Regions from separate parts of the Paenarthrobacter sp. NPDC089307 genome, predicted to be linked through region 4. Evidence: riboswitches for the same ligand, from Rfam matches in the RefSeq annotation. Region 4 holds a riboswitch; each other region holds the start of a gene.

Region 1 (3,977 bases), on a different contig from region 4:
AGGTACTCCTCCGCCTCCACCGGCTGGTGCAGCGCTCCGGCGTGGCCGCCATGGACACCGCCGAACTGGTGGTGGGTGACCTGACCCTGAACGTGGACACCCGGGAAGTGACAAGGGCTGGAGAGGACATCACCCTCACCGCCACCCAGTTCGAACTCCTGCGCTACCTCATGGAAAACCCCAAACGAGTAGTCAGCAAGGCCCAGATCCTGGACCGCGTGTGGGACTACGACTTCGGCGGACAAGCCAACATCGTGGAGCTGTACATCTCCTACCTCCGCAAGAAGATCGAGTCCAACCACCCACCTATGATCCACACCGTCCGCGGTGCCGGATACGTCATCAAACCTGCGGACTAAGCGTTGAGTTCCCTCTCAGGGGTCGCCCGGACTACGCAGCGGAGTTGGTTGAACCCTTCCACGTGGCACTTGCGTACCCGCCTGGTACTGGTGGCGATGGCGCTGCTTGTGGCAATTTGCGGTGCCGTGGGCGTCATCAGCTACGCCTCGATGGACATGGTGTTCAACCGGCAACTGGACAAGCAGCTGGAGCAGGCGTCCAGCCGCGCGATTGACTTCGGCAGGCCGCCGTCGAGCTTTCCGAATTCGCCGTCCGGGAGGCCGGATCCGCTGGAGGCCCGTGGCCAGGCTGCCGGCACCCTGAACGCGCGAATCGTCGGATCCACTGTGCGTAGCTCGGGCCTGATCGATGCCCAGGGCAACCGGGTTTCCTTGTCAGGCGCCGACGAACGGGTTCTGCTCTCGCTCCCCCGGGACAGCCGCGCCGTTGACCGCTCCTTGTCCAACGGTGATTACCGCCTGGTGGCAGTGGAGACCTCCGGCGAGGTGATCGTGACCGGCCTTCCCTTGGCGGACAAGCAGGCCGCAGAGGCGTCGCTGGTCTGGACCATGGTGCTGGTTTCCCTTGGTGGCCTGGTGGTGATCGGCCTGGTGGGCACCGTGATCATCCGGCGGACGATGCGGCCTTTGGAGCAGCTCTCGGAGGTGGCGACCAAGGTTTCGCGCTTGCCTCTCGACGCCGGTGAGGTGGCGCTTGCGGTACGGGTACCGCCGTCGGCCTCCCATCCGGGAACTGAAGTGGGCAGCGTGGGTTACGCCCTGAACCAAATGCTGAACAACGTATCCAGTGCGCTGGAAGCCCGGCAGGAAAGCGAAACCAAAGTGCGGCAATTTGTGGCCGATGCCTCGCACGAACTGCGGACGCCACTGACTGCCATCCGCGGTTACACCGAGCTGCTGCGGATGACCGAGACCTTCACGGACGATGGCAGGAAGTCCCTTGCGCGGGTCCAAAGCCAGTCCGAACGGATGACAACGCTGGTGGAAGACCTCTTGCTGCTGGCACGGCTTGATGAAGGCCAGCCCGTGAAAGTCACGGACGTGGACCTGACACAGCTTGTGATAGAGACCGTGAGCGATGAGAAAGTCATGGCGCCGGACCATATCTGGCAACTGAGGCTGCCCGACGAACCCGTGACCGTCCGCGGTGATGCGACGCAACTGCACCAGGTGTTGGCCAACCTGCTGTCGAATGCCAGGAAGCACACGGATGCCGGCACCACGGTGGTCACCGGCGTCATGCTCTCAGCCGACGGCAGCGCAGTAGTGACCGTAACCGACAACGGCCCCGGCATTCCTGAGGATTTCCAAGGCCGGATTTTCTCCCGCTTTGCCCGGGCCGATGCCGCCCGATCAGGGTCCGAAGGCACCTCCGGCCTGGGCCTGTCGATCGTGGAATCGATCGTGGAAGCCCATGGCGGTAGCGTCGAAGTGACCTCCCGTCCCGGGCGCACGGAATTTGCCGTTCGCCTCCCCGCCGCCAACAGCGAACGAACGTAACGAATCCAGCAAGGCGACTCACCGGCGCCGTGATCTCTGTTACCTAAATGTGACTTCTGCGGAAACCTCCTGTACCGTCGAAAGGGTGGGTCGCCCCAAATGGCCCACATCCGGGATGCGCCGAGCTCTGCCACTTCCCGGAGTCCGTTCTTACTCCGAGGCAGAGACGGGGGACCCAGAGTCTCCGGGCCCAGGCATTTGCCGGCCCTAGGGGTGAAGCCGCAGCGTGACGCGCGGCCGGATGACCTCATCCGAACCCGACAGCTAACTCCGCAGGCGCTGAGAGGTAATCACACATGTCTGAATTTAACGATCAGACGCGCCATTCCGCGCGTCACCGCGACCAGAACGAAGCCCCGCTCACCAAGTCGCAGACCGTCCTCAAGAAGGCCGCCCGTGAGGGCAAGTCCGGCCACCGCATGTCCGTTGTGGCTGGCGTTATCGCCGCCGCGTTGGGCGTTGCTTCACTCGGAACCGCCGCGAACGCTGCCCTGACGCTTCCTGAAGCCAGCCGCGTGGCTGAGGCCCGGACCGCGGCCGAGGCCAGCAACAACAAGGCAGCCGAGGAGGCCGCAGCCGCCAAGAAGGCTGCCGACGAAAAGGCTGCAGCTGCCAAGGCCGCTGCGGACAAAGCCGCTGCCGACAAGGCTGCCGCCGACAAAGCCGCCGCCGACAAGGCAGCTGCTGACCAGGCCGCTGCCGCGCAGGCAGCAGCCGAGAAGGCCGCCGCTGACCAGGCCGCCGCAGAAAAAGCTGCCGCTGACGCCGCCGCCAAGCAAGCAGCCGACGCCGCTGCTGCCGCCGCAGAGGCCGCGGCCGCCGCAGCTGCCCCCAAGGCTGTGGATGACCCCGCAGCAGCCAAGGCCTACGCCGCCAGCATTCTTGGCAGCTACGGCTGGAGCGCCTCTGAGATGACGGCGCTGAACACGCTCTGGGAGAAGGAATCCGGTTGGCGGACCACTGCCACCAACGCTTCCAGCGGCGCCTACGGTATTGTCCAGTCGCTTCCGGCCGGCAAGATGGCCTCTGCCGGTGCTGACTGGCAGACCAACTACCAGACCCAGATCAAGTGGGGCCTGAACTACATCAAGGAACGCTACGGATCCCCGTCAGCTGCCCTGGCCTTCCACTTGGCCAACAACTGGTACTAAGCCAGAAAACTTGATCGCCGCCCCGGTTACCGCCGTTCGCACCAGTTCCAACCGGTGCGGGCAGCGGAGACCGGGGCGGCTTTCGCATATCCCGGCACAACCTCACGGCCCCATACAGTTACACAGTCATGTCACAGCTTCCGCCTAAAGCCCTCACAATCGGCGGCACCACTCTGGATCCATGACGCTCATAGATCCCGCCCCCAGTGCGCTGCCGAACCCCGCCCATGCGGGGCACCCCGCCGCTCCTGCCCTGCCCGTTCGGCAGCCGCGGCGCTCTCCCGTTGACACCCGGACCACGGTTCCTGTCCTGGACGTCACCATCCCCGTCCACAACGAGGAAAGGGACCTTGAGGAATGCCTGCGCCGCCTGCACGTCCACCTCACGGAGACATTTCCACATACTTTCCGCATCACCGTGGCAGACAACGCCAGCACGGACAGCACGCTTAGGATCGCCGAGCGCATGGCCCGCGAACTGCCCCAACTCACCGTCAAGCGATTCGAAGAGAAGGGCCGGGGCAACGCCCTCCGTCAAGTCTGGCTGGCATCGCCATCTCCGGTCCTGGCGTACATGGATGTGGATCTGTCCACTGACCTCGCCGCTCTGGCACCGCTCCTGGCGCCCCTGATCTCCGGCCACTCAGACCTGGCAATCGGCACCCGGCTGGCCCGCACGTCCCGCGTAGTCCGCGGACCCAAGCGCGAGTTCGTCTCCCGGAGCTACAACGTCCTGCTGCACACCGTGATGGGGGCACGTTTCTCCGACGCCCAGTGCGGTTTCAAAGCCATCCGCGCGGACGTGGCACACCGGCTGCTGCCGCACACCCTGGACAACGCCTGGTTCTTCGACACCGAACTCCTGGTGGTGGCCGAGCGCTGCGGCCTTCGAGTCCACGAGGTCCCGGTGGACTGGACGGACGATCCCAACTCAAGCGTCGACGTCGTACGAACCGCCCTGGCCGAC
Region 2 (3,977 bases), on a different contig from region 4:
CGGAACTCGTGGACGCCGGCAGCGGTAATGGCTACGCGGAACTCGTTGTTCTTGATTTCTTTGGGGACGCCGATGATCATTTACTGGCTCCATCGTTTGCGGCTTGTTGGGCCGAAGATTTGCTGTGGGCTGTGATTCCAGAATAAATCCGGCTGTGAGGCAGGCGACATGGAGCTGGCAGCCGCTGAGGAGCAAAACCCCGGAAAATCAAGGGAGTTTTTGTGCGTAGCTCGACATTTGTCGAGTGCTGGAGCGTCAAGTGTCGCCTGCTGTTGGTACGCTTTTTGGATGCAGCAGGACGTGGAACAGATCGTTGAGCGCGTGGCGCTGAAGCTTGGCCGCGGGCTGTCCCTGGAGGACCTCGACGGCGTCCTGCTCGCCTACAGCTCCAACCAATCCCACGCCGACCGCGTCCGCGTGAACTTCCTGCTCAGCAAGCGCGTCCCCAGCGACGTCAGCGCCTGGCAACTGTCCCACGGCATCTCCACCGCCGTCCGTCCCGTGGTGGTTCCCGCCAACGACGAACTCGGGATGCTGGGCCGCGTTTGCGTGCCGCTGCTGGTCCGCGGTTTCCGCGTGGGCTACTTATGGGTGCAGCAGGACCTTGAGGAGCAAAGCGCGACGGCGATCCTCGCCCAGTTGCCCGGCGTACGTGACGAACTGGACCTGTTGGCCGGCTTGCTCCTGGACTCGAACACAGCCGAGTCCGAGTTCCGGCGCAGGCGCGAGCAGGAGTTCCTCTCGGCATGCGGCGGAGAGTCCAACGCCGTCGCGGCCGTGGCCGGTTGGAAGGAAATCCAAGGCCGCGGTCCCTGGCAACTGGTGACCATCCTGGACGCCGACGGTGCCCGGTCCGACGTCGATCCCATCGCGGCAACCCTCACGCACCGGTCCGCCGCGCTGCAGTCGACCATTGGCGTCAACCCCGCGCTGTTCAGCGCCGGCACGGAAACTCACTCGGTGGTCCTGTTCCGGGAATCCGGCGGCCGGGCCGACCACGCCCAGGTCCTGGTCCACTATCAGCTTGAGCTCGCCAAGCGCGCCGGCAGGACCGTGGACAGGGTCATCCTGGGGATCAGCGAGCCGTTCCACGTGATTCGCCAATTGGCGGGGGCCTACCGCCAGTCCAAGGTTGCCGCCCAGGCTGCCGCTGTGGACGCCCAGCTGGGGGAGTTGGTGGACAGCCGCTCCGTGGGGGTCTACCAGCTCTTTGACCGTTTGCTGGCGCCAGGAGGCTGGGACGACACCGGTTCCGTGCATTTCAGGACGCTCGAGGACCAGGACAAGAACGGTGAACTCCTGCCGGTCCTTGAATTGCTGTATGACAACGACGGCGCGGTTCAGGACGTTGCAGCCAAACTTCACCTCCACAGGAGCAGCATCTACAACCGCCTCGGCCGGATCCGCCAACTTATCGGTGCGGATCCGTTGAATGGCGCGATCCGCCTCGAACTGCACGCTGCGCTGAAGGCGCGACGCTGGGCCGGGAGGCCCCGGATCTGAACCTTGGGCAATCAACGCGGAAGAGGCAGGCACCGTGGGTGCCTGCCTCTTTCGTTTCAGCCTTTAGGAGCGCTTCAGCCGTTGGCAACTCCAGCGGCCCATCCGGCGCCGGAAGGTGGCCGTGCGGCTGCTGCTGCAGTACCTGCCATGCCATCCGGTGTGCACGTTGGTGCGGGGCATCCGGGTGCTCACTGCAACGCCTTTTGGGCGGCGTCAAGGAGTGATTCCAAGGTGCTGGCCTGTGGCTTGACGGTGGCGCTGGGACTGCCGGTTGGCCGGGGCTTGGGGGTCTCGGTCTGCGTCGGAGTCGGCGTCGGAGTGGCAGTCGGCGGAGCCGGTGTGGGCGTCGGCGTCGGGGTTGCCGTGGCCGGCGGTGTGGTGACCGTGTCAGAGGGCACGTCGCTGGGAGCAGGTGCAGGCTGTGCCGGGGCCGGCGTAGCCGTTCCGGGCGCTGGCGCCGCAACTGGCGGCACCGCAGCGGCCGCCGAGGGGACCCAGACAGGGGCAGCCAGCGAGACGTGCGGTGAGGGAACCGACGACGGCGAAACCTCGGCGGGTTCCTCCGGTACCGTGCCAGGCTGGCCCGCCTGGGACGAAGCCGAGCCCGACGAAGATGGGGAGGAGGCCGTGGTGTAGGAAGCGCGGGGTGCCGGGGCGGCCGAGCCCGTTTGCCGGTCCTGGCCGTCCTTGCTGCCGCCGGCTTCCTGAGTGGGGGATTCCTGCCCGAAGAACGGAAGTTCCAACGCTTGCCCCAGCCCGCCTGCAGTCAGCACCAAGCCCAGTGCGCCTGCAATGACTGCCATGCGCTGGCTCATGTGCTTCACGGACGCGGCTTTCTGCAGGACAGCTTGCGGCTCGCGGTCAAAAGCAGATGTAGCCCGGAAGCTTGCTGCGGTCACCGGCGCCGGCGTCACGACGCGGGCTGTTGCCGACGATGATGCTGCGGCGGCTTCCTCGCGTGGAGCAACGACCGGAATGGCTGCGGTGGCCGGTTCAGGCAGATCCTGTTTCGGGCTGGCAGGCCGGACGATGGGAATGGCCGCCGTTGGAGGACCCGGCGTGGTCGACACCGGGGCTGCGGCGGCTTCGATCACTGGAATGGCTGCCGTCGCCGGTTCGGGGAGGGCAGGGCTGCCCGCGTTGGGTTCCACCGGATCTGCGTTGGGTTCCACTGGCTCGATCACGGCCTTGGCTGCCCGTTCCCGCTCAGCGGCCCGGGCGGCCGCGCGCGTGGTGGGGGCGGCTGCGGCTGGTGCCACCTGGGTGGGGATTGCCGCGGTGGCGGCTTCCGGCGTCGTACTTTCTGCTCCGGTGACCTGTCCGCTGGGTTGGGCCCGACGGCGTCCGGTTGGCTTGGTGCGCTCGCGCTCCAGTTGTGCGCGGCGCGAATTTTCCATGGTTGGGGACATGGTTGTTGCCTCTCAACGCCTGCGAGGTTAGCTGTCGGGTTCGGACGAGGCCGTCCGGCCGCGTGGTGCGGCTTCACCCCAAGGGCTTGTGGAGAAAACAAGCCCGGGAAACTGTGGGTCCCCCGTCTCTGCCGCGGGTCTGGCGGATCCTGGATTGCGGCAGAGCCCGGCGTCAATCCAGAAGCGGCCCAGCGGAGATTCGGGTCGCCCTACGACCGTACAGGAGGCGGAAAGTAAAGTCACATTAATGTAACGGGCGGTAGGTCGCCCCTTGCGGGAGGGTCCTACCGCTTAGGGTTCGGGGCTGGTGAAAGCCCTGCCAGGAGCGTCGGAATTCCGAGGACTGCCCCCAACACGGCCAAGATATCCATGGCCCAACACTAGCCTTCTGCCCGTACTGGCCGGTAGACATGAGCTATGGATCTACCAGTGATGCCGCCCATTTCGCCCATGCTCGCCAAATCTGTCCCCGCAATCCCCGAGGTAGGGCATTACGAGCCGAAGTGGGACGGCTTCCGGACCATCGTCTTCAAGGATGGGGATGAGATCATCCTGGGCAGCCGCAATGAGAAGCCCATGACCCGCTATTTCCCGGAGCTCGTGGAGGCCTTGAAGCGGAACCTCCCGGACAAATGCGTGATCGACGGCGAGATCGTCATGATCGAGGGCAACCGGCTTGAGTTCGAGGTGCTGCAGCAGAGGATCCATCCCGCGGACAGCCGGGTGCGGATGCTTGCAGAGAAGACCCCGGCGTCCCTGGTCGCCTTCGACATCCTCGCGCTCGGCGACGAAGACCTGACGGGCAAGCCGTTTTCGGAGCGTCGTGCCGTCCTGGAGCGGGCACTGGCCAAAGCCGAGCCACCCATCTACGTCACGCCTGCTGTGACCGACTTGGAGCGTGCGCAGGAATGGTTCGTGCAGCTCGAAGGCGCAGGGCTGGACGGGATTCTCTCCAAGCCCCTGGACGGGACGTACCAGCCGAACAAGCGGGTGATGTTCAAGACCAAGCACGAACGCACCGCCGACTGCGTGGTGGCCGGATTCCGCTGGCACAAGACGGCGAAG
Region 3 (3,977 bases), on a different contig from region 4:
TCGATGGCTTCGGCGCCCTGTCGGCCTCCGGCCCAGCCGTCCATACCGGGATGCTTCAACGCTGCGAGGTCACCGATCCCGCGTCCATCCAGGAACGCAACGAGATTCTCCGCCACCTGCGCAACTACGCCGCCAGCCACCACCTCGACGTCCGCAACACCACAAGGGCCGTCCGCCTGGATTTCCTGGGCGCGGACCCTTCCCAGCACATGGGCTACGGGCTCGCTGCGAGCATGACCCGTAACGGGCCGCACGCCTCCGGTCCCCTTGAATCCACTCCACGCCAGTGGGCTGTCCACACTGCCAACGGACTCCTCCTGGCAGACCACATTGTGGTGACGCGCTGCGCCCAAAGCCAACTGCGCCGGATGCTGGCCGAACTTGGAATCGCCGTGGGACAGAACCTGGCTTCTGCGATGAGGGCGGTGGGAATGCATCTCGTGGGCGTGGGCGAACTCATCACGCCCAGCCCCAAGGAAGTCCTGCGGCAGGCCAAGGCAGTGGGCCAGGCAATCTCCTCCAAGGTGGCCGTTCACGGCGGCCCCGGCATCGCCATCGCCTAACCTGCCAAACCGCGTTCAAAGCCCAAAGGCCGGTGCCTTCGAAGATCCTGTCTTCGGAGACACCGGCCTTTGCGTTGAAGCGTGAGGCTTATGCGCCAGCGCGTACGTAGGTGATGGGACCCGTTGCGGTCAACCAGCTGATCGGGTGGATGCCCGTCTGGTTGCCGTTGATGCCACCGCTGATTGCCTGGCCGTTGCCGATGTAGATGGCAACGTGGCCGGACTGGACGATCATGTCGCCGGGCTGGGGGTCGCTGACAACCTTGCCGTAGTTCAGGAACTGCATGGGTGCGAGGTCGCCCACCGGGATGCCGGCGGAACCGAGGGCCCGCTCAACCATGGCGGTGCAGTCCTGCATGATGCCGATCTGGGCGTAAGCCGAGGCAACCATGGCAGCGTTGACGCCGCCGGCAGCAGGAGCTGCAGCTACCGGAGCGGCAGCGGCCGGGGCAACAGCCGGGGCAGCAACTGCGGCCTGGGCGGCAACAGGAGCCGCAGCAGCAGCGACGGTAGCAGTCTTGGCCACGGGGGCCTCAACAACGGGGGCCGGCTTTTCGATGACCGGAGCTGCGACCGAAGCAACAGCAGGACGCTCGAAGTTGACGGTGGCCGTGGCCAGGGCGGTTACAACCTTGGTGGGAGCCTCGCTGGCGGCGGTCTCGGCGACCGTGGCGGGGCTGGAGTCGCGCTGTACCGGAGCCTCAGCTGCGTGGGCAGCTACGGAGCCGGTCAGGACGAGGCCCGAAGCTGCTGCGATAACGGCTGCCTGGCGGCCTGCGCCGGAAGCGTTGCTGGCAACTGCCTTGGAGATGGAGATGAACGGATTAGGACGTACGCTGTCCGCCTTACGACGGCCGCGAAGAATGCGTGAAGACATGAAAGAGCCTCTCCCGATGCCTGCGAGGTTAGCTGTCGGATTCGGATGGGAGTCACCCGGCCACTATCTCCCGCTGTTCAGCGGAAGCTTCGTGACTTCACCCCAAGGCACGCTCGAAAGCGGCCCAAAATGGGTTCCCCGTCTCTGCCGTAGGTTTGTCTGCGAACGGATTCCGGACTGCGGCAGAGCTAGGCAATCAGGCCGGAAGTGCCCGCTACGTGGAACAGGCACAGGTACCACCGTACGCGATGATCCCGCCGAAGTCACATTTAAGTAACGGGAACGGCCGCTTTGGCGTGTCGCAGTAACCGAACCGAGATATTCGCAGCTACGTAGAAAAGCGCTCTATTCCGCGGAACCAGGGCCGTTTTCATCTTCAGGTGCGGCAAGTTTCCTCCGTGCTGTAACAGCGAGGAAGATCACGAGGGCCACGGCCACGATTGCTATCACCACGATGCTCCACGGGAACGGCTGGGAAGCGTCTGCGGCGGGCGCGCTGCTTCCCGTTCCCGGAGGCGCGGTCCCCACGGACGGCACCGCAGCCGAAGAAGCCGAAGCTGATGGTGAGGCTGCAGCGGAGCCGCTGCCCGCCGTCGTACTTCCGGCGGTGGCCGTGAACTTGAAGGTGCCCTCGATGGGGTGCGAATCGGAGCTGACAACCCGCCAAGTAACGGTGTACTCCCCTGCCGGTGCGCCGGGTCGCAGCTTCTGGACGGCCTGGCTGTCGATGATTTCCACCGGCCCGTCTGCCCAGTTTTCGCCGCCGGACGTTACGGAGACGCCCGATCCAATGGCCAGAGGCCGGTTGTTAAATGTGATGGAGACCGACGCCGGCACTTCAGCCACGGTGGCACCGTTTGCCGGCGCTGTGGATTCGGCGACGTCGTGCGCGGACGCCGGAGCCGCGGAAAACAGCAAGGCGGAGGCGAAGGCAAGGGCGGCGACGACGGCGGCCAGAAGCGGGCGGATGGTGCGCATGGGGCGGTTTCTCCTAGTGTTGGCTTAGTTACAGACTAGGCGAATGGTCCGAAGCCCCCACATTCAACGGCATAGGATTTGAGAGCACACTCCCCCCAAAACCCGGAGACCTTCATGCTTAAACAAGGTTCTGCAGTGGACCGCTACTTCAAGATTTCCGAACGTGGTTCCACGTACTCAAGGGAAATCCGTGGCGGTTTCGCGACATTCTTCGCCATGAGCTACATCGTTGTGCTGAACCCGCTGATCCTCTCGGGCCCCGACTCCAGCGGAGCGTCCCTGGGCTTCACGGCCGTGGCAGCAACCACCGCTTTCGTTGCCGGCATCCTGACCATCCTGATGGGCGCGTGGGCCAAGCACCCCTTCGCGGTGGCCACCGGCCTGGGCGTCAATGCATTCGTCGCAGTCACCGTTGCTTCCCACCCGCAGTTGACGTGGCCGGACATGATGGGCCTGGTGGTCCTCTCCGGCGTCACGATGCTCATCCTGGTGCTGACGGGCTTCCGCACCGCGGTGTTCAAGGCCGTCCCCGAAGCGTTGAAGACCGCGATCGTGGTGGGCATCGGTTTGTTCATCGCCCTGATCGGCCTGGTCAACGCCGGGTTCGTGCGCCGCATCCCGGACGCCGCCGGCACCACCGTTCCGTTGGGCCTGGGCGTCGACGGCAAGCTCATGGGCTGGCCCACGCTGGTCTTCGCCGTTGGCCTGATCCTCACCATCGCGCTGGTGGTGCGCAAGGTCCGCGGTGCCATCCTGATCGGCATTGTGGTCTCCACCGCTCTGGCTGCGATCCTCGAGTTCACACTGCACATCGGGCCGAGCTTCGACGGAAAGAACGTCAACCCCCGCGGCTGGTCGCTGGTGGCTCCCAAGCTGTCCGAATGGGGCGCTCCTGACCTGTCCCTGATCGGCAAGGCCAACCCGTTCGGCGCGTTCGAGCACCTCGGTTTCATTGCCGCCGCCCTGCTGGCTTTCGTGATCCTCCTGAGCATCTTCTTCGACGCCATGGGCACCATGGTGGGCCTGGCCAACGAGGCCGGAACCGTGGACAAGCACGGCAACATCCCCAACGTGGACCGGGTGCTCCAGGTGGACGCCCTGGGCGCGATCGTGGGTGGCGGAGCATCGGTTTCGTCCAACCAGATCTTTGTGGAATCCGGCGCGGGCATCGGTGAAGGTGCGCGCACCGGCCTGGCCTCGATTGTCACCGGCGTCCTCTTCCTCATCGCCATGTTCTTCACGCCGCTGATCAACCTGGTGCCGTTCGAAGCCGTGGCCCCCGCCTTGGTGGTCGTGGGCTTCATGATGGTCTCCCAGGTGGGCAAGATCGACTGGCAGGACTGGGGCGTGGGAATTCCCGCGTTCCTGACCATCGCCCTGATGCCCTTCACGTACTCGATCGCCAACGGCCTTGGCGCCGGCTTCATCTCCTTCGTCCTGATCCGCACGTTCCAGGGCCGTGCCCGCGAGGTCCATCCGCTGATGTGGGCTGTGGCTGCAGCGTTCCTGCTGTTCTTCGGCATTGGAACCGTGGAGGAACTCCTCGGGGTCAAGTAGGC
Region 4 (3,977 bases):
TCCACCAGGACCAGCGAACCTTCGTCGGCTCCCTGGACACGCTTGACGGTAGCGGCGACGCCGGTGGACGTTTCGTTCTGCGGCCATGCGTAGACGTCGACGCCGGCTTCAGCCTGTGCCACCGGTCGGGTGCCGGGCTCGGACTTGATGATGGAGGATGCGTCAAGGAAGGGCGCCTTGTTGGTGGCGGCGGCAAACTTGGAGCCGAACTCGCCGAAGGAGAGGTGCTGGGCCTTCTTTTCCACCAGGCCGAAAGCGGCGACGTCCCAGAACGCAGTGGAACCGCCGACACCGAGGACAACCTCATAGCCTTCGGGGGCGCGGAAGAACTGGCTCAGCCCGTCGCGGACCGAACCCACCAGGTTCTTGACCGGTGCCTGCCGGTGGGAGGTGCCCAGGATGGTGGTCGATGCGGCGGACAGAGCCTGGACCTGTTCCGGACGGACCTTGGACGGTCCAGCGCCGAAGCGTCCGTCTTTCGGCAAGAGGTCGGCAGGTATGGTGATGCTGTTGTCGCTCACGTGTGGCTCCAAAGGGTATCGGCTCAAGATGGGTCGTGGCAGGTGGCGTCAACTGCCCCTTCGACACCCCAATTCTGCCTGACGAGGCCCGCGCTCAGGAACCTGCGGTTGTCATAGTCCGCCACGTGGAACGCGGACGGACAGGATGCGACCGGAATGCGGGCGGAATTATCCGGAGTAACTCTAAATAAGCTAGGCTTGGGGTTGGCGTTCATGGGATCGCGGTGGCACAGCCCACCCCGGCAAGGGACGCGGTACGGTGGAGATCACGCAAGAAACTGCGTTCGAGGAGAGCTGAGCTGGATGACGGATCTGATCGATACCACTGAGATGTATCTTCGGACCATTTTGGAGCTTGAAGAAGAGAACATCGTGGCTCTCAGGGCCCGCATTGCTGAACGCCTGCGGCACTCCGGACCCACGGTTTCCCAGACCATCGGCCGGATGGAGCGCGATGGCCTGGTAATCGTCTCCAACGACCGCCACCTGGAACTGACTGAGATGGGCCGAAAGCGTGCCACCGAAGTCATGCGCAAGCACCGCTTGGCCGAGCGCCTCCTGGCTGACGTTATCGGTCTCGATTGGGCCTACGTGCACGATGAAGCGTGCCGTTGGGAACACGTGATGAGCGAACGCGTCGAACGCCGGCTCTACGAACTCCTTGAACACCCCACTGAGTCTCCCTACGGAAATCCCATCCCTGGACTGGAAGCGCTGGGTGGCCTGACCGGCCAGCAATTCCCCAGGATCGATGTCAACCTCCTGCAGGCAATGGACGGCTACGCCTCCGACTCCCGGGTGGTGGTTACCCGGCTGGCCGAGCCCATCCAGGTGGAGCCCGAACTCCTTACCCAGTTGGACGAGGGCGGAATCCGGCCCGGCGCGCCGGTGTCCCTTGAACGCGTCGGCGAATACATCTCCGTTCGCGTGCCTGGCATTGAAGGGGCCTTGGAGCTGCCTCCCGAAGTTGCAGCGCACGTCTTCGTGTCCCTGAACTGACCACCTGCTCGGCAGCGTCAATCCCTCGTGTCAAACCTCACTTTTTGTGCTGCGGCGCGTGTGTGACCTGCGGTTTTCGGAGAATGGTGATAAGGGCCTGCGGCCGCACGCGTATTCCTGTTGATAACGAATTTATTACCAAGGGCCTTAATCCCCTATAGTTATCTACTAGCGCCGATACCAAAGCGTTACCTGATCCGGAGCCGAGCTCTGCCAGCGGATCGGGTGAACCACCACTACTGGCAGAGGCGGGGGAACCACAAGCGGCTGTCTAAAGAAGCAGCCTTGGGGTGAAGTCCGCAGCAGAAGTGCCCACTGACGCATGTTCCTCTTGGGATACCTGTGTGCCGTGAGCGCCTCGTGCGGACCGGGTCTTTGAACTCTCTGACCCGAATCCGACAGCTAACTTCGCAGGCTTTTCAGAGAGGAACAGAGTTTGACATCGCAGAACGTCAGGGGCCGCCGCCGCGCGTCCGGCCCCGCTACTGAGCTGCGGCCAGCCCGCGTCGTATCGGAGATCCGGCCCCGCGACACCGAACGCCAGGTGCGCCGCCGTAAGAGCCCGTTGCGCCAGGTTGCCGACTTCGCCGCAGCAAGTGGCGTCGGGCAGAAAGCCGGAGTGGCGCTTGCCGCCACCGGCCTTGCCCTGACTGTCGGACTGCCCGCCACCAGCCCGGTCATGGCCACATCGGAATCGGGCCAGACCGAGTCTGCCCTCTCCGTTGCGGGCGCCGTAGGCAGCCAGCCCGAGGTCTCCGCGGCAGCATCAGCCAAAATCGACTTCAGCCGTGCAGCCGTCGCTACCGCAGCGGACCCCGACGGAAAGCTGAAGCAACTGCTCAGCGCCCAGTCTGCAGGCAGCATCCAGCGCGATTCTTCCGCCGGCACCCTGGGCAGCCCCCTCGACTCCCTGGTGACCGCGTCTCCTTTCGGCTACCGCGTCAGCCCACTCACTGGCGGCACCGGTGACTTCCACCGCGGCCAGGACTTCGTTGCCCAGTGCGGTACCGCCGTCCACGCGGCCGCAGCCGGCAAAGTGACTTTCGCCGGGTGGCACGAGTACGGCGGAGGCAACCGCGTGGTCGTGGACCACGGCAATGGCCTCGAGACCACGTACAACCACCTGTCGTCCTTCAACGTCCAGGTAGGCCAGACGGTCAACCGCGGCGACACCGTAGCCCTGAGTGGCACCACTGGCGCGTCCACGGGTTGCCACCTGCACTTTGAGGTCCAGGTCAACGGCGAGGTCGTTGACCCCATGGGCTGGCTCTAAGCCACGTGATGGTGCCCTCTCGCATTGATGACGGGCCTCGTGACCTGAATGTGACATTCGCTTTCAATTGTTATAACCTTCAGAGCGCATCGGCTTTTTAGGGGGCCGGTGCACTTGAGTGGATTGCCTAGCTCTGCCACCACTCGAGTTCCGTTCGCAAAAATCGTCTGGCAGGGGCGGGGGAACCACTTCTGGTCTTCATCTGAAGGCCTTGGGGTTAAGTCGCAAAGTTTCCCGTGAAGCAGCGCGGCCGGATGACTCCCATCCGAATCCGACAGCTCACCTCGCAGGCATTGGGAGAGGCTACCTACGTGTCATCACGCACTACCCCTGCGCGCCACCGCGCTGAAACGGTTCGTACGAACCCGTTGAACACTCTTTCGAAAGCTGTTTCTTCGAACGCCGGTACCGTAGGCCGCCAGGCCGCCGTGCTGGCAGCAGCCTCGGGCCTCGTCCTCACTGTCGGATTGCCGGCCCACGCCGCTGACACCGATGTTTCCACGTCGGAGGTCTCCAGCACCCAGCAGCTGGCCGCAACCGCAGTGGTCACCGCAGAGCCGACAGCCACCGTTTCCTTCGAGAGCCCGACCGTGGCCACCCAGGAAGCCCCCAAGATCGTCCAGCGTGCGGCCCAAGTCACCGAGCGTGCTGCTGACGACGCCACCGCGCTCACGGCCCAGTCCTCCGAAGCCAAGGAATCCGCCTCAAGCGCTGCAGCCTCCGGGCTTGCTGCCATCGCCTACACCGGAATCGGTTCGCCCTACGTTTGGGGCGGCACCACTCCCAACGGCTGGGACTGCTCCGGTTTCACCCAGTGGGTCTACGCCCAGGCCGGCATCAGCATCCCCCGCGTCAATGCCTGGACGGCGATGAAGCCCACCAGCACCCCCCAGCCTGGTGACCTGGTCATGCAGAACGGCGGTGCGCACGTTGGCATCTACGTTGGCAACGGCATGATGATCAGCGCCTTGAACCCCAGCCAGGGAACCCTGCTGCACTCCGTGGCTTCCACCGGCACGTCTTCGTTCTTCACCCTCCGCTAAAACAACCCGATTCGGGGCCCGCTGGCCTACCCCTGCCAGCTGACCCACTACCCGTGGGTACCCCAACTGCCTCCGGATACGAAAGAGAAAAACAATGACCAGTGCAAACAAAGTTGCACGGCACCGCGCTGAGGCCCCCAA

Evidence for each region. A riboswitch is a leader RNA that binds a small molecule or an ion and turns the genes downstream of it on or off. The one in region 4 is predicted to bind cyclic di-AMP.
Region 1: linked by a shared signal. The riboswitch ahead of AB0N72_RS13275 (hypothetical protein) and the one ahead of AB0N72_RS06940 (M23 family metallopeptidase) in region 4 are both predicted to bind cyclic di-AMP.
Region 2: linked by a shared signal. The riboswitch ahead of AB0N72_RS07990 (hypothetical protein) and the one ahead of AB0N72_RS06940 (M23 family metallopeptidase) in region 4 are both predicted to bind cyclic di-AMP.
Region 3: linked by a shared signal. The riboswitch ahead of AB0N72_RS14925 (NlpC/P60 family protein) and the one ahead of AB0N72_RS06940 (M23 family metallopeptidase) in region 4 are both predicted to bind cyclic di-AMP.

What each region holds. Positions count from the first base shown of each region.
Region 1 covers NZ_JBFBHE010000005.1:90,100-94,076, forward strand. Annotated here, with positions in the region: gene AB0N72_RS13265 (response regulator transcription factor) at 1-359, shown strand, start outside; gene AB0N72_RS13270 (HAMP domain-containing sensor histidine kinase) at 363-1,859, shown strand; cyclic di-AMP (ydaO/yuaA leader) riboswitch at 1,968-2,152, shown strand; gene AB0N72_RS13275 (hypothetical protein) at 2,156-3,010, shown strand; gene AB0N72_RS13280 (glycosyltransferase) at 3,192-3,977, shown strand, end outside.
Region 2 covers NZ_JBFBHE010000003.1:106,527-110,503, reverse strand. Annotated here, with positions in the region: gene ald (alanine dehydrogenase) at 1-80, opposite strand, end outside; gene AB0N72_RS07995 (helix-turn-helix domain-containing protein) at 289-1,503, shown strand; gene AB0N72_RS07990 (hypothetical protein) at 1,692-2,900, opposite strand; cyclic di-AMP (ydaO/yuaA leader) riboswitch at 2,915-3,067, opposite strand; gene AB0N72_RS07985 (ATP-dependent DNA ligase) at 3,330-3,977, shown strand, end outside.
Region 3 covers NZ_JBFBHE010000005.1:437,890-441,866, forward strand. Annotated here, with positions in the region: gene AB0N72_RS14920 (FAD-binding protein) at 1-563, shown strand, start outside; gene AB0N72_RS14925 (NlpC/P60 family protein) at 652-1,440, opposite strand; cyclic di-AMP (ydaO/yuaA leader) riboswitch at 1,444-1,635, opposite strand; gene AB0N72_RS14930 (copper resistance CopC family protein) at 1,786-2,418, opposite strand; gene AB0N72_RS14935 (NCS2 family permease) at 2,533-3,975, shown strand.
Region 4 covers NZ_JBFBHE010000002.1:666,396-670,372, reverse strand. Annotated here, with positions in the region: gene serC (phosphoserine transaminase) at 1-521, opposite strand, end outside; gene AB0N72_RS06945 (metal-dependent transcriptional regulator) at 825-1,520, shown strand; cyclic di-AMP (ydaO/yuaA leader) riboswitch at 1,712-1,952, shown strand; gene AB0N72_RS06940 (M23 family metallopeptidase) at 1,957-2,793, shown strand; cyclic di-AMP (ydaO/yuaA leader) riboswitch at 2,932-3,100, shown strand; gene AB0N72_RS06935 (C40 family peptidase) at 3,105-3,836, shown strand; gene AB0N72_RS06930 (NlpC/P60 family protein) at 3,931-3,977, shown strand, end outside.